4 regions of the Glutamicibacter endophyticus genome follow, and region 1 is predicted to be linked to each of the others. Evidence: riboswitches for the same ligand, from Rfam matches in the RefSeq annotation. Region 1 holds a riboswitch; each other region holds the start of a gene.
The links. A riboswitch is a leader RNA that binds a small molecule or an ion and turns the genes downstream of it on or off. The one in region 1 is predicted to bind S-adenosylmethionine.

Region 1 (3,806 bases):
CAAGCGTTCAGCGGGGCGAAGCGCTGCTGACCGGTTCCGCCACCACCGCGGCCATCGTGCGAACGGTAGGTACCGGCCGAGTGCCAGGCCATACGGATCATGAACGGGCCGTAGTGACCGAAGTCTGCTGGCCACCAGTCCTTGGAATCCTTCTGCAGGTTGGCGATATCGGCCTTGACGGCAGCCAGATCCAGGCTCTGGAAGGCGGTGGCGTAGTCGAAGTCCTCATCGGCCGGGTTGGTCACCGAGGTGTTCTTGGCCAGAATCTTCAGGTTTAGCTTGTTGGGCCACCACTCACTGTTGGCGTTGCCCTGAGTTGGGTGGACTCGGCCTGCGCCGACCACGGGGCACTTGCCTGCGTTCTCAGACATTTGGTTCCTTCCAGGGAATTGGGTTGGGGGATAATCGCGCATCCCGACGGCTATGGACCGTTGGATGCGGTGAATTCGTTACGGTGTCTGCGAGGAAAACTGGCACTCGGGGCACAGCCCCCAGTAGATAACCTCGGCCTCGTCGATCAGGAAGCCATGGTCATCCGAGGCGCAAAGGCAGGGTGAATCTCCCACGGAGCAATCCACATCGGCAACCATGCCGCAATTGCGGCACACCACATGGTGATGGTTGTCGCCTACCCGCGCCTCATAACGTGCGCTGTGCCCATGAGGCTGAATTTTGCGTACCACGCCCAGCTCGGTGAGGAGCTTAAGGGAGTCATAGACAGCCTGATGAGACACCGTCGGGTACTGTTCACGCACCGCTGCGATCACCGTTTCGGTGTCCGCGTGCGGATGCGAGGTGACGGCAGAGAGCACCGCGACGCGTGGACGCGTCACGCGCAGGGATGCCGCCCGCAGTACCTCTTCGATTCCGACCATCTCAGTCACAGTCTCCAGCATGACGGCTTTTTTTGAATGAGTCAAGATAACGAAAGGTGTGTTGCAGGTTACGTAAACTTAACGCGCTCGGTACGGTTTCGTGGTCTCCAACGGGGGCTCGTGTTGCCGCATTAATCGGCGCCCCGTGCCGCGCACATTTTCGCGGAGTTGGCTTTGGTGCACCTAGCGCGAACGTAACCTGCCGTGCCTTGGTTTCACCGGGAGATCCTTCAGGTTGGGCCCGGTAGTGGTGAACGTAGTATTCCCCTGTGTTCCGGAGGGCACCAGTTCACCGTGGGCGGCAACCAGAAGACGCCAGTCTCGCGACAGCGCAGGTCCACGGGGGAGTGCGAGAACTAGGTGGCTCGCTGGTTGATCGGAGCAAGGCGCATGCACCGGTGTGGCCTGCCGCAGGGGCGATGTGCGCTGTATTAGTCGGTGTGGTTATCGACGCTGAGCAAATCCTGCAACATGTTGCGGTGCGCGCCGAAGTCGCCGTCGCGGCGCTGGTGCCCGGCCGCGGTGTCTAGGCGCAGATCCCGGATGACGCCGGCCGGAATGCCCGGTGCCTCGCGGCCCAGTACGATCACTCGGTCCGCTAACTGCAGGGCCTCGTCGACATCGTGGGTCACGAGCAACACTGTGGTGGGAATGGCCGCGTGAACCGCGCGCAACAGCTCCTGCAATTCGAGTCGAGTCAGCGCATCCAGAGCCCCGAAGGGTTCATCAAGGAGCAGCACGCCGGGGCGGCGGGCTAGGGCGCGAGCCAGCGAGACGCGTTGCGCAAGGCCGTCTGAGATTTCCTGCGGGTGCACGTCGGCTACCTGTGCCAGGCCGGTAATCTCGAGCAGTTCATCGATCAGGGTGGTGCCCTCGTTCTGGTCCAAACCCAGTGGCAGGCCGAGCTCGATATTTTCGCGAATCGAACGCCACGGCAGCAGTCTTGGTTCTTGGAAGGCGACCGAGCAGCGCTCGTCAATCCCGGCCACCGGCAAGTCGCCGATGAGCACCTGCCCGGAGCTTGGCGTATCTAGCCCGCTAGCTGCGCGCAACAAGGTGGATTTTCCGCATCCGCTTGGGCCCAGAATGGCCACCAGTTCACCGGCGGCGATCTCGAGGTTAAAGTCCTGCAGTACTCGGCGGGTTTCGCTGCGTGTGCTAAAGGTGCGTGCAAGCCGGCGGAAGCTCAGCGGCAGGGCAGTATTGGTTGAGGTGTGCGCGGGTGCGTAGGCAAGTGCCATGATCATCTCCATCGGTTCTGGCGGTAGCACCGTCCGCGACCAGTTCATGGGCGTGGTGGTTGCTGCGGCGTCGTCGAGCCAGATCTCTCGGCCGCTCGGGATGGTTCCGCAACAATCGAACCGCGTCGAATGAACCGAGGGCAAACCTTTCGTAACATGACGAATCTTCGAAAGATGGTGGCCGGACGCGAGAAATTCTGATTCTTCTTTTGATAAGTGTGGATTCGTTGATGAACTTGAAGGATCGACGAAGCGCCTTTCGTGGCCACCGGCCTACATCTCCTGAAGTATGACTGGCGTCACTACTACGGCTCGTTACTTTGTGACGCCCGGCTTGGGACGTGAAAGGACGTAACGCTACAAATGATTACGAACCCATCCAGAGCGGCCGAGAGATCTGGCTCGACGACGCCGCAGCAACCACCCGCGTGACGGGCCGGTGCTACCGCCAGATCCGATGGAAAGAAATGAGGATTTTTCCAGTGTCTTTCGACAACGCCAACATGGACTTCAACGCATTGAGTGACCCCGCCGGGGCTTCGGCCCGTAATCTAGATGACCACGTAGAGCCGGTGGCCGTGCGCCAACTGTTAAAGGTCACTCCCGGGCCGTGCGCGGATGAGCAGTACGAACGCCTGGCTGCGATTTTTCGTCCGGTGTTCGCGCAAATCGCTGACGGAACCAATGAACGCGAGCAGCTTCGTCAGCTTCCCTTTGAACAGGTCGGCTGGCTCAATCGCGAGCGTTTTGGGGCGTTGCGGTTACCGGTCGAAGCCGGTGGCCACGGGGCACGGCTTTCGGATGTATTTCGCTTGTTGATCGAGTTGGCTGAGGCGGATTCCCACATTGCTCAACTGTGGCGGGCGCATATTGCCTTCACCGAGCATGTGCTCCGGCTTGAGGACGAGGCACTGCGTAAAAAGTGGATCGCGCGCATTGCGTCCGGACATATCGTCGGTAACGCCTACACCGAAAAGGGCGGCAATCCGCTCGGGACACTGAATACGGCCGTCAGTGAGGTCAATGGCCGCTGGGTCGTTAACGGCGAAAAGTACTATTGCACCGGCACCATTTTCGCGGATTGGACCACCGTCGCGGTCAGCCACCCGCAGCGCCCGGGGCGTCACATTGCCGTGGTTTCCACCCAGCACAGCGGCGTTAAAATCATCGATGACTGGGACGGGTTCGGCCAGCAACTGACCGGCACCGGCACCACCGAATTCAGCAATGTCCCGGTAGATAGCTTCATGCCCGAAGACCCCATCGATCCGGAAGCCGCGATCTTCCAGCTCGTGCTGCTTGCGGTCCAGGCAGGTATCGGCCGGTCGGCGCTGAACGACATGCGCCTGGCGGTTCAGTCGCGTACCCGCAGCTTCTCCACCGGCACCGGCGTGCCGGTGCATCAGGAACCACAGGTATTGCAATTGGTCGGGGAGGTCTCCGGTGCGGTGTTCGCCAGCGATGCGGTGGTGATGGGGGCCGTTTTGGAGGTTGAAGCCGCGCTGGCCGACAGCAACCTCAATGACCACGAGCGTTTCGCCGTGTGTGAGCTGGCCGCCAACCGCGCGCAGAGCGTAGTGCAGCCCATGGTTATCGCTGCCACCAATAAGCTTTTCGACGGGCTGGGGGCTTCGGCCACCCGAGCGTCCTTTAACTTCGACCGGCACTGGCGCAATGCGCGCACCATCGC
Region 2 (3,806 bases), 850 kb from region 1:
CTGGGCGAAGAGGCGCTGGGCGCCGTGCATACCTTCGAGTCGCGTTTCGAATGGTTCAAACCCCAGGGCATGCGTAGCTGGAAAGCCGAGCTCACCGCGCAGCAGGGCGGCGGCATCCTCTTCGACCTGGGAACTCACCTGATCGATCAGGCCATCGAGCTTTTCGGACCGGTGAATAGTGTGCAAGCCAGCCTGCGGCCGCTGACCGATCAGGCGACCGCAGAGGAGGACGCGCACGTGTTGCTCCGACACTGTTCGGGCACCGAATCCCGGTTGACCATGAGTAGCTTGAACGCGGCCCCCGGGGCGCGCTTCCAGATGGCAGGGCACCGCGGGGCCTACACCAGCTTTGGGCTCGATCCACAAGAACCTCAGTTGGCTTCGGGCATGAGCCCCACGCAAGCCGAGTACGGTCAGAAACCCGAAGCCCACTGGGGCCAACTGGCCACCGGGCAGGCTACCCGCGAAGTGCCAACCCTGCCCGGGGACTACCCGCAGTTCTACCGTGCGTTGGCCTCCTGCCTGCGCCACGCCGGTCCGGTCCCGGTCGACCCACACGACAGCCTGGCGGTGTTGCGTCTGATCGAATCCATTCATCGGGACACGGTCACCGCCTAACCCCGCACCGTCGGGCCCACAGATCCACCCCAATTCTGAAGAAAGTACACACTCATGTCCTCATCTTCCTCTGTTAAGCACGTCGCCGTGATCGGCGGCGGTATCCTCGGCGTCTCCACCGCCATGCATCTAGCACGCGCCGGCGCCAAGGTCACGCTGGTCACCTCCGGCACCCTAGCCGACGGGGCCTCCAGCCGTTCCATTGCCTGGCTCAACTCCTCCGGCGCCCGCTCCGCCGACTACCATTACCTGCGCATGCTGGCCATGGACCGCTACCGCACCTGGAGCAACCGGCACCCGGAAAGCCACGAATATCTGCGCTTCAATGGGGCACTAAAATGGGCCGCCCCGGGGGAAAGCTTCCGAGATACCTTTGCCTTCGAGCGTTCCGGTGGCTATGACTCCCGCTGGATCACCCGCGAGCAGATCACCGACTTCGCCCCCGATGTCGACCCTGCGGCCGTTGCCGAGGAAGGCGCGATTTACAACCCCGGCGAAGGCTGGGTCAACTTGCCCGACTTCGTGCCGGCGCTGGCCGCCGAGGCGGTGGCCGAGGGAGCACAGATCATCGAGAATGCCGGGCACGCGCGCGTCGCGGTCCGCGAGGGGCGTGCCGTGGGCGTCACTCTCGCCGATGGCAACACCATCGATGCCGATGAGGTGGTGCTTGCCACCGGTGGTGAGGTCCCGGCCCAGCTCGCGGAGCTCGGTATCAGCGTGCCGGATGCTACCCCGGCCGCCTTCGTGCTCTTCACCGACCCGGTGGATCTCCAGGTGCGCACCGTGCTGAACACCCCGCGTGTAGCGGTACGTCCCACCCCCGATGGCCGCCTGGTCTTGGACGCCAACTGGTCCGAGCAGATGGTGGTCGTCGAGGAAGATGGCAACTTCACGGTGCCGCAGCAGGCGGTGCAAGGCCTCCTCGAGGAGGCTTCGAAGGTTCTGGCCGGAAACCCGGTGCTGACCGCCCAGCGCATCGGGGCCGGGCTCAAGCCGATTCCGGGCGATGGCGAACCGGTAGTTGGTCCGGTCCCCTCGGTGAATGGGCTGCACACGCTCTTCACCCACTCCGGGGCGACCCTTGGCTTGATTCTCGGTGAACTGCTGGCCGAGGAGATCGTCACCGGCGAAAACAGCCCGGTGCTACGTTCCTTCCGCCTGGACCGTTTCCACGAGGGTGCCCTGGAGGGCCGCGTTGGAACCGGTGCGTGGGAACCGGTGCAGAAGTAACGAAAGCGCTGCGCCAAAAGGAACCCTATCCCGGCACCGGGAGCGGTTGACCGGCAGGTGGTTGGTCCGACGTGGCTCAACCACCCGCCGCACTAAATTCGATGCCTAGCTGACCGCTCGCAAGGCGGACCGGCTAGCATCGTCGCCAGAGCGTGCCGGCCACGTGCGAGTCGTGGCCCGGCACGCTCCGTTTGTTTGGGGCAGATGACGAAGCATGAACTGCGCCCTACCCACGGCTCCTGTTACCTGCGAGCATGGAGCCACAGAATCACGAGCGTCGATCATTTGCAGCCCTGGCTGGTCGACCGGCAACCCTTCTCGCGCCGTGCGCGGGGTGCCCCAGGTGACGATTCGACGGTGACGATTCGACGGTGCCGAACGTCGGCACCGTAAGCGATGGCGCTTTTTCTGCGCCGGAAAGGGGGATCTTCCCCATGAGCAGTAACCTCTCCACCGTCGAGGACCGTGCCGCACGGCTGATTGCCGCCGGCGAGGCTTGGAGCGGACGCATCGCCGAAAACCCCGATCATGCAAAGCTGACCTTTGCCGTATCGGGAGCCGGGTTCGGTGCCGTGGCCAGCAAGATCAGTGCCGGGAAGCACAACTTCGTCGTGGATGAACCGGCTGCGCTCGGCGGCGATGATGCGGCGGCCAGCCCCGTGGAGTACGCGCTGGGTGCCCTGATTTCCTGCCAAGTGGTGGTGTACCGGCTCTACGCCCAGCAGTTGGGCCTGCAGGTCGACGATGTGCAGATCACCGCCACCGGGCGCCTGGATGTCCGCGGCCTGTTCGCCATCGATGAAGCGGTGCGCCCGGGCTTCAGCGATATCGAGATCGAAGTGACCGTTTCGGGTCCGGAAAGCGACGAGCGTTATGCCGAGCTGCAGCGCACCGTGGATCGGTACTGCCCGGTGCTGGACCTGCTGTCGAACCCGACCCCGGTGAACACCGCGCTAAAGGTCGCCCGGTAGAACCGATTAGTTAGACCTAGGCCGCCGTGGACGAACCCCTCCGGGGATGTCGTCCACGGCGGTTGTCATTGAACCAGTTCGAGGAAGTCCTGCGCCGAGAGCGTGCTCGAACCGGCCGTGTCCTGCTGCTCGCAGAGCACGTCGTTGAACAGTTCGGTCTTCTTGGCCTGGAGCGATAACACCTTGGATTCAATGGTGTTCTGCGAGACCAACCGGTAGACATACACCGGCCGGTCCTGCCCGATGCGGTGGGCACGATCGATCGCCTGCGCTTCAGCGGCAGGATTCCACCAGGGGTCCAGCAATATGCAGTAGTCCGCCTCGGTGAGGTTGATGCCGAACCCGCCGGACTTGAGCGAAATGAAGAACACCGGGAAATCCCCGGCGGAAAACCCCTCCACCAGGGTTTTTCGGTTGGTGCCGGACACCGAGCCGTCAAGGTACCCGTGCGCAATACCCAGCTCTTCGGCTACCGTCCGCGCCTTGGACAAGAAGCCGGTGAATTGGCTGAACACCAGAATCTTGTGCCCCTCGGACACTCCATCCTCCAGCAGGTCGCGCAGCAGATCGAGTTTGGCGCTCGGCGCGTCGCCTTCGTCGACGAGCGAAGGATCCAGAGCCAGCTGACGGAGCAGGGTGAGCGATTGCAGAATCTTGAAGCGGTTGGAATCCACATCATCCTGCACCAGTCCCAAGACTTCTTGCCGGACACGTTGGAATCGGCGATCGTAGGCGCGCCGATGTGCCGGATCAAGCTCAACCTCGAGTACCTGTTCGGTCTTCGGCGGTAGCTCGGGCACCACCTGTTCCTTGGTGCGGCGCATAATGAATGGCCGTAGTCGGCGTTTAAGCCGCTGCAGTTTCCCCGCATCCCCTTCGGTTATGGGCTTGAGGTAATTCTCCTTGAAGGCCTTCAAGCCACCGAGCAGTCCCGGCGCGGCCAGTGAGGCCAGCGCCCATAGTTCGGTGAGGTTGTTCTCCATCGGC
Region 3 (3,806 bases), 370 kb from region 1:
AGAAACCCGCGGCCCCGCCTTCGAGGGCGCTGAGCTGCTCTTCGAAGCCGCCCCGGGTGGGGTTGGAGCCGCGCGAGTATTCATGCCCGGCACGCAACACGTTGATGCCGTCTTGGATGAAGGTGCTGGTTTGGTAGATGGGCGGGATGACCGCCCCGGTGTGCGGGTCTTTGCCTTGGCCGGCGTGGACGGCCAGGGTGTTGAATCCGTGGCGTGGTGAGGTGCTCATGCGAAGGCTCCTTCCGGGGCGAGGGTGATCTGTGCGGCGGCGTGATCCAGGGCCTGGAACAGGTCGGCGATGAGGTCGGCCGGCTCCTCGAGACCGATGGATAGGCGCAGCGTTGCCTTGGAGAGTCCGGCGGCGGCCAGTTGTTCGTCGTTGAGTCGACAGTGGGTCATGGTGGCCGGGTGGACCACCATCGAGCGCACGTCGCCGATGTTTGCGGCCAGGGTGAAGAGCTGCAGGGCGTCGAGCACCGGGGAGACCAGGGAGGCGTCGGCCAGTTCGATGGCCAGCACGCAGCCGGTGCCGCGCGGGGCGACGTGGGCGGCCAGCTCGTGGTCCTGGTGCCCCGGCTGGCTCGGGTGGTGCACCCGGCGCACCAGCGCGTGCCCGGCGGCGGCCTCGGCAAGTTCCAGCACGGTACGCTGCACCCGTTCGGTGCGCACATTGAGCGTCTCGATGCCGGTGAGAATGCCGGAGGCGGCGGCCGGCGACAGCGAGGGCCCGAGGTCATGCAGGAATTTGGAGCGCACCAGCATGGCGTAGGCGGCGCTGCCGTAGCGTTCGAGCAGGGAGTACTGCCCGTAGCGCGGACGCGGCGCGGCGATCTGCGGCCAGCGTGCGGCGTCGGAGAAATCGAAGGTTCCCGCGTCGACGACCAGTCCGCCAAGCACCTGGCCGTGTCCGGCAAGCGCCTTGGTGGCCGAGTGCACGACGATATCGGCCCCGTGCTCGATCGGGCGGTAGTTCGCGGGGGTGGCCAACGTGTTGTCGACGACCACCGGAATGTTGTGGCGGTGTGCTAGCTCGGAGAGTCCCTGCAGGTCGAGCAGCGTGCACAGCGGGTTGGAGACCGATTCGACGAAGAAGGCGCGGGTGTCCTCTTCGATGGCGTCGGCCCAGGCGCTGAGGTCTTCCGGGTCGACAAAGCTCACGCGGATTCCGAAGTCGTTGAAGGAGTCGGTGAACAGGTCCACGGTGCCGCCGTAGAGCTTATTCGAGGCGACGATGTGCTTCGCGCCCTGGGTCAGCGCCAGCAGCGAGAGGGCGACGGCGGCCTGCCCGGTGGCGGTGGCCACCGCTTGGGCCCCGCCTTCGAGGGTGGCGACGCGTGCTTCGAGGGCAGCGACCGTGGGATTGCCGGTGCGGGAGTAGGTGAATCCGGGTTCGCGCAACGCAAATTTTTCGATGGCCTCGGCGTGCGAGCCGAATTCGTAGGCCGCGGCGGCGTAGACCGGGACGGTGAGTGGACGGTAGGGGCCCTCGGGCGAGTATCCGGCGTGGACTGCTGAGGTGGCCCCGTGCCAGGTGCTGTTCGGCTGTGACATATGTGCGTGTTCCTTGCCGGTTGGATGTCGGGTGGGGTGGGCGGAGATCAGGCGTGCGCGCTGATGCGCATGCCGGTGCGTTGCATACTGGTGGCGACGTGGCGCACCGGTGCGTGTTGGCGGGGTGGCGATGCCATTGCTTCGCTCATGTCTCCTCCTCGTTTCTCGTCACACGAGGGAGTGCACCGATCGGCGTCTATGCGAGGTACCTGGTAGGGAGGGTTGCTGCCCTCCCCTTCACGGTACGAGGCACAGCGCAACGTCCAAGGGCGTTGTCGGAACTGCTCCATCGTTCCTGGCGGTAGCACCTTTCGGTTTCCCGATGGTTGCTGCGACGTCGACGAGCCAGATCTCTCGGTCGCTCTTGATGGGGTGTTGTAATTCCATGGTTCGGCATGGGCGCCCGAGGAGGCAAACGGCACCGAACCGCGTGCTTCACACAACGCCAATCCGCGTCATATGTCGCAGTGTCGTCATATTGACGGCCCGGTGAACGCCTCTTTATGACATGCGCGGTGAGCCAAGATCCGCGAAATTCCGGGATTCGAGCGCCAAAAGATGTCGCGCCGGGTCGCCCGATGACAGTTCATGACACGCAGGAAGAGCGTTGGCGTCAGCCGAGCAGGTGAACTCCGAAGCTCGCGACCACCGAACGCACCTCGTCGAGGTAGCGCTGGGCCTGATCGGTGAGCGGGACCGCGGCGTGGTCGATCCAGCCGATCTCGATGCGTTCGTCCACATCCAGCGGGATGGCCACGATCGAGGGGTCGAGTTCGTCGCTGATGATGCCGGTCGAGATCGTGTACCCGCCGAGTCCGATCATCAGGTTGAAGATGGTTGCACGATCGGAGACCCGAATTTCGCGTTTGCTCGAGAGCGTGGAGAGGATTTCTTCGGCGAAGTAGAAGGAGTTGCTCGCCCCCTGGTCGAAGGTGAGCCGCGGTAGCTCCTCGAGATCTTCAAGGGTCGCCCGCTCCCGCGAGGCCAGCGGGTTGCTACGCGAGATGAAGATGTGCGGGTCGGCGAGGAATAGCGGGTGGAACACCAGCCGGGACTCGCGCAGCAGTTTGTCGATGACCTTCCGGTTGAAGTCGTTGCGGTAGAGAATGCCGATTTCACTGCGTAGTGTGCGGACATCTTCGATGATGTCCTCGGTGCGTGTCTCGCGCAGCGAGAACTCGTACTGCTCGGCCCCGCTGGCCTGGACCATCTTCACGAAGGCGTCGACGGCGAAGGAATAGTGCTGGGTGGAGATCCCGAGGAGGCGGGGTGCCGGCGGCCGGTCGAGATAGCGTTGTTCGAGCAGTTCGACCTGTTCGAGCACCTGCCGGGCGTAGCCGAGGAATTCCCCGCCCTCGACGGTCAGGGCCACGCCCCGCGCGGAGCGGACCAGAAGCCTGCGCCCAACCCGGGTTTCGAGTTCCTTCATCGCCGCGGACATCGTTGGCTGTGCGACGTAGAGCAGGTCGGCGGCCGCGGAGATCGACCCCTCGGAAGCAACCGTGAGGAAATAGCGCAACTGCTGCAGCGTGAGACCGTTCACTCCTTGAGCCATAGATTTAGTCTATACGAATCCATAGTCACGTCGAGTTACCTGATATCCGCCGATTCACTGCATGATTGACGAAACGACTTCCCCCGGCCTTACTTCAGGCCCCCTAGCACCAGATTGGCCGCCATGGCACACGCGTTTACCTTTAGCATCAGCACCACTGACTTCGACGAGCACTACACCCCGTCGGCGAGCTCGCGCATTACGACGAACTTCGCCAACCTGGCCCGCGGTGAGAACCGCCAGGAGAACCTGCGCAACGCGTTGACGATGATCAACCGCCGTTTCAACGCGCTGGCACACTGGGACAACCCGGACGGGGACCGCTACGCCCTCGAACTGAAGATCATCTCGGCCAATGTGCACTTCACCTCCAACGACGGGCCTCAGCAGTTCCCGCTGCTCGAGGTGCTCGATACCTGGATTCTCGATAAGCAGACCGGCACCCGGACCCACGGCATCGTCGGTAATAACTTCTCCTCCTACGTACGGGACTATGACTTCAGCGTGGTCCTGCCCGCCGCGGTCGACGAGTCGGGCACCCCGGCGCTCCCGCAGGATTTCGGCGACCTGCACGGTCAGCTCTTCCAGCACTTCCTCGACTCCGAGGCCTACCAGGAGCACTTCGCGCAGCTACCGGTGATTTGCATCAGCGTCTCCACCTCCAAGACCTACCGCCGCACGGGCAATAGCCACCCTGTCT
Region 4 (3,806 bases), 380 kb from region 1:
GCTCGATGGAACCGGATTCACGCAGATCCGAGACCATGGGCTTCTTGTCGGTGCGCTGTTCCGAACCACGGTTCAGCTGCGAGAGCGCAATCAGCGGGACATCCAGTTCCTTGGCCAGTAGCTTCAAGTTACGCGAGAACTCGGAGACTTCCTGCTGACGCGATTCGACACGCTTTCCCGAGCTCATCAGCTGCAGGTAGTCCAGCACGATCATGCGTAGCTCATTGCGCTGCTTCAGGCGACGGCACTTGGCGCGAATCTCCATCATCGACATATTCGGTGAGTCGTCGATGAACAACGGCGCCTCGTTGAGGCGTCCCATGGTGGTAGCGATCTTGGTCCACTGCTCATCGGCCACATCGCCCTTACGCAGCGCCTGCAACTGAATGGAGGCCTCGGCGGAGAGCAGGCGCATGGCGATTTCATTGCGGCCCATTTCCAGCGAGAAGAACACGGTGGCCATACGGTGCTTGATGGCTGCCGAGCGTGCGAAGTCCAGGGCGAAGGTGGACTTACCCACCGCCGGGCGAGCCGCGATGATAATCATCTGTCCGCCCTGCAGGCCCTGGGTCAGCTCGTCGAATTCGTAGAAGCCGGTAGGCACACCGGTAATGCCATCGCCGGCGTTAGCGGCGTTCTCGATCTCATCGACGGTGCCTTCAATGATGTCGCTCAGGCGCACATAGTCTTCGGAATTGCGGTTTTCGGCGACCTTGTAGACCTCGGCCTGGGCCTCGTTGACGATGGCATCGACCTCGCCATCGGGTGAGTAGCCCATTTGCACAATGCGCGTACCGGCATCCACCAGGCGGCGCAACACCGCACGTTCACGCACGATCTCCGCATAGTAGGCCGCGTTAGTTGCCGTGGGGACTTGCTGGACCAGATTGTGCAGGTAGGCGGCGCCACCTACGCGCGCCAGCTCATTGCGTTTGGTCAGCACATCGGCCACGGTCACCGCATCGACCGGCTCACCGCGACCATACAGGTCCACGATGGCCTCATAGATAAATTCGTGGGCGGGACGGTAGAAGTCCGCACCGCGCACCACCTCGACGACGTCGGCGATGGCATCCTTGGAAAGCATCATGGCGCCCAGCACGGAAGACTCGGCGGCCAGATCCTGTGGAGGTGTGCGCCCCGCATCCGCGTCGCGGCTTTCGTACGTCGGCTCAGCGCTCATAACTGACACTTCCATCCCCTTGAGTTCCACCCGGGCGGCTCTGCCCCCACCTTTTAACCAACTCACCAACACTGTCAGGCGTTACCGACAGGTTGAGTCGTGACATTGTGGATATTCGTCCGCCCTGTGCCAACGATAGGCGCGTTTACCACGGATCGAAACCCACTTATCCACAAAATATGTGGATAAAGGTGAAGCCCCTGTGGATTCGCTGTTTACGACTTGGGGAGAACTCTGTGGATTATTAAAATCACATCTTGTCAATAGCCATCTGACAAGGCCGTTTAGAAAATGGGTACTGTGGATACAAGTTTATTTTTCACAGTTATTCAGCCTGTAGATATCGCCTGTCCACAGCGAATCACCGCGTTTCCGGGGCTTTAGACAGGTTTTCAACCCCTTATCAACAAGTTATCCACTGGATTGTGGATAACTATGTGGAATCTTTTCATACCTTATGCAGAGTCGGGCGTGTGACCCTAGACAAGCGCGGGCAGTCGGCGAATGGCCGAGTCATGGAAAACGACCGGGTCATGCTCGGCCACCCGGTGCGCATGCACGCGCAGTAGCACCACCCAGTGATCGCCTGCATCGACCTCGGAGTAGATCGAGGTTTCAAAGTGGGCGGCCGAGTCATCCAGCAACAAGGCCCCGTCGGCGGTAACTTCGGTGGAGACGCCGGCAAAGCGGTCGCCATGCTTCGACGCCAACTGGGCACACACCCACTCGTTGCGTTCACTGAGCACCGAGATTCCAATGCGTCCAGCCCGCCGCAACCGAGGCCAGGTTCGCGAGGACTTTTGCACAGCGAACATCACCAGCGGTGGCTCGAGAGAGACCCCAACGGTAAAGGAGGACGCCACGAATCCCTCTTGGCGCCCATCTACGGTGGCGCACAGGGCTGCAATTCCTGAGGGGTGTCGGGCAAAGACCGTACGCAGGGAGTGAGAATCGAGATCGTAGTTCAGCGGCAAGGTTTTATCCTTCGTTCTCATGCCCACCGATGCGTGACATGGACGCTCTGCGGCACGAGACCGCGGGTTTCCATGGTTTTCGTCTCGATGTGCGGTACTTGCCCCGCACGGCCAGTACGGGACCGAATCGTCACCTGGAGCACCCCACTACCGTTGAGAGGGTTGCCGGCCGACAAGCCAGGGCTAGATGTCGACACTCTTGATTCTGTTAAGAACAATATGGGCTACATGACGCGAGGGTCAAACAAACTGCGTAGCAAAGCTCAATATTCACCGGTTTATTCGACCCGCCGCGTCACTCACGGACTCGCGCCGCGTAATCTTCGTTGTTCACAAGGCGTAAGCGGGCTCAGCCCAAAATGCTGCCACTGATCAGCGAGATAATCATCGCCAGCACCGCGGTGTTGAAGAGAAAGGCCACATAGGTATGCGTCCGAATGGTGCGCAGGCCCTGGCGGGTGCGCGGGGTGCCTCCGTTATAGGCTCCCGCGGCCGAGACCATCAGCGCCATGGAAAGAAAGTCACCGAAGTCCGGTGCCTCGCGGATGTCGAAGTCAATGTGTTCACCGGCGGCATTTAGCCGGAAGTACTGCAAGGCGAAAGTGTAACCCACCGAAACCCAACTGGCCGCGGCCGTTACGATAACCAGCGCGGGTACGAGCGCACTGGGGCTGTCCCATGGCGTGAGGACCAGGCAGATAGCCACCACGAGTGAGGCTAGGGCAAGCGAGAGGGACCACGCCTGCGCGTCGTGTGCGCCCATGAATCGGCTCAACTGGCTCGGCCCGTGCTGCCATTGGTAGCGCGCGATGCGTTCGAGCAGACGTGGGTCGGTGCGGGTATATAACCAATGTGTCCAGCCAAGATTAAGCACCAGTGCCAAGGCCAAGCCACCGCCAACAGCGGTGACCAGCAACGCCGCACCATTTATGTCGGAGCGGGAAAGTAGTGAACCGATAAGGAGCGCAGGCAAGAGCGGTAGCGAGGTTACCGCGAGCCGGAAGCCGTCATCGAAGGCAAGCCGGCGCCACCGCGCGCGCAAGGTTCGCTTGGCCGATTTCATAGCTCAACTCTCGCACAGAACGAGATGACATGAGGTGCATTGCGCCATTGTTTCGCGAAATAAGCCCCGTTCAGGGGCGTGTCTTAATGGCTATAGTGCAAGTACACCGCCGGTGGCGACCCCGAATGGAGCCAGTATGCACACCGAGATTCCTGACCTGCTCGACGCCCTGGGAGACAGCCGTTCGCTCTTGCGCGAGGCTTACGTAGATCTCGACGAGCAGGGATTTACCCATCGGCCCCACCCCGGAGGGCCCAGTCTCCAAGATCCCCTGCGGTTAGCCATTGAACTGGAGCTGGGGTGGTGCGCGCTGATCACACACGGCGAGCGAGCGCAGGACACCCAACCTTCCGTCGCCACGGCGAGCTCGTTAACGGCCGCCCTGCAGCAGTATGCATTGGTGGCCGCGGCCACCGATGCGCTGATCAGTTCGCTCACGGTCTTCGACCGGCGGCTAAGTGTTCCGCCAACCCCATGGACCCCGCCGGGCAGCACGTGGTCCCTGCGCCGCGTCATTGCCCATCTGATCACACAGACGGCATTTCAGGCAGGCCAGGCCCAAACACTACGTGCCGGGCTTGCAGCG

Region 2: linked by a shared signal. The riboswitch ahead of ACJD00_RS13890 (OsmC family protein) and the one ahead of ACJD00_RS01615 (ABC transporter ATP-binding protein) in region 1 are both predicted to bind S-adenosylmethionine.
Region 3: linked by a shared signal. The riboswitch ahead of ACJD00_RS03275 (O-acetylhomoserine aminocarboxypropyltransferase/cysteine synthase family protein) and the one ahead of ACJD00_RS01615 (ABC transporter ATP-binding protein) in region 1 are both predicted to bind S-adenosylmethionine.
Region 4: linked by a shared signal. The riboswitch ahead of ACJD00_RS16040 (flavin reductase family protein) and the one ahead of ACJD00_RS01615 (ABC transporter ATP-binding protein) in region 1 are both predicted to bind S-adenosylmethionine.

Annotation. Positions count from the first base shown of each region.
Region 1 is NZ_CP174200.1:307,008-310,813, forward strand. Features, by position in the region: gene katG (catalase/peroxidase HPI) at 1-371, opposite strand, end outside; gene ACJD00_RS01610 (Fur family transcriptional regulator) at 450-875, opposite strand; gene ACJD00_RS01615 (ABC transporter ATP-binding protein) at 1,307-2,116, opposite strand; SAM riboswitch class I at 2,122-2,223, opposite strand; SAM riboswitch class I at 2,489-2,580, shown strand; gene ACJD00_RS01620 (acyl-CoA dehydrogenase family protein) at 2,599-3,806, shown strand, end outside.
Region 2 is NZ_CP174200.1:2,971,305-2,975,110, forward strand. Features, by position in the region: gene ACJD00_RS13880 (Gfo/Idh/MocA family oxidoreductase) at 1-618, shown strand, start outside; gene ACJD00_RS13885 (NAD(P)/FAD-dependent oxidoreductase) at 673-1,848, shown strand; SAM riboswitch class IV at 2,115-2,250, shown strand; gene ACJD00_RS13890 (OsmC family protein) at 2,283-2,819, shown strand; gene ACJD00_RS13895 (SNF2-related protein) at 2,885-3,806, opposite strand, start outside.
Region 3 is NZ_CP174200.1:673,939-677,744, reverse strand. Features, by position in the region: gene ACJD00_RS03280 (cystathionine gamma-synthase) at 1-229, opposite strand, end outside; gene ACJD00_RS03275 (O-acetylhomoserine aminocarboxypropyltransferase/cysteine synthase family protein) at 226-1,551, opposite strand; SAM riboswitch class I at 1,835-1,925, opposite strand; gene ACJD00_RS03270 (LysR family transcriptional regulator) at 2,165-3,106, opposite strand; gene ACJD00_RS03265 (DUF1852 domain-containing protein) at 3,230-3,806, shown strand, end outside.
Region 4 is NZ_CP174200.1:3,444,525-3,448,330, forward strand. Features, by position in the region: gene dnaB (replicative DNA helicase) at 1-1,183, opposite strand, end outside; gene ACJD00_RS16040 (flavin reductase family protein) at 1,663-2,178, opposite strand; SAM riboswitch class IV at 2,247-2,362, opposite strand; gene ACJD00_RS16045 (DUF1345 domain-containing protein) at 2,507-3,220, opposite strand; gene ACJD00_RS16050 (DUF664 domain-containing protein) at 3,357-3,806, shown strand, end outside.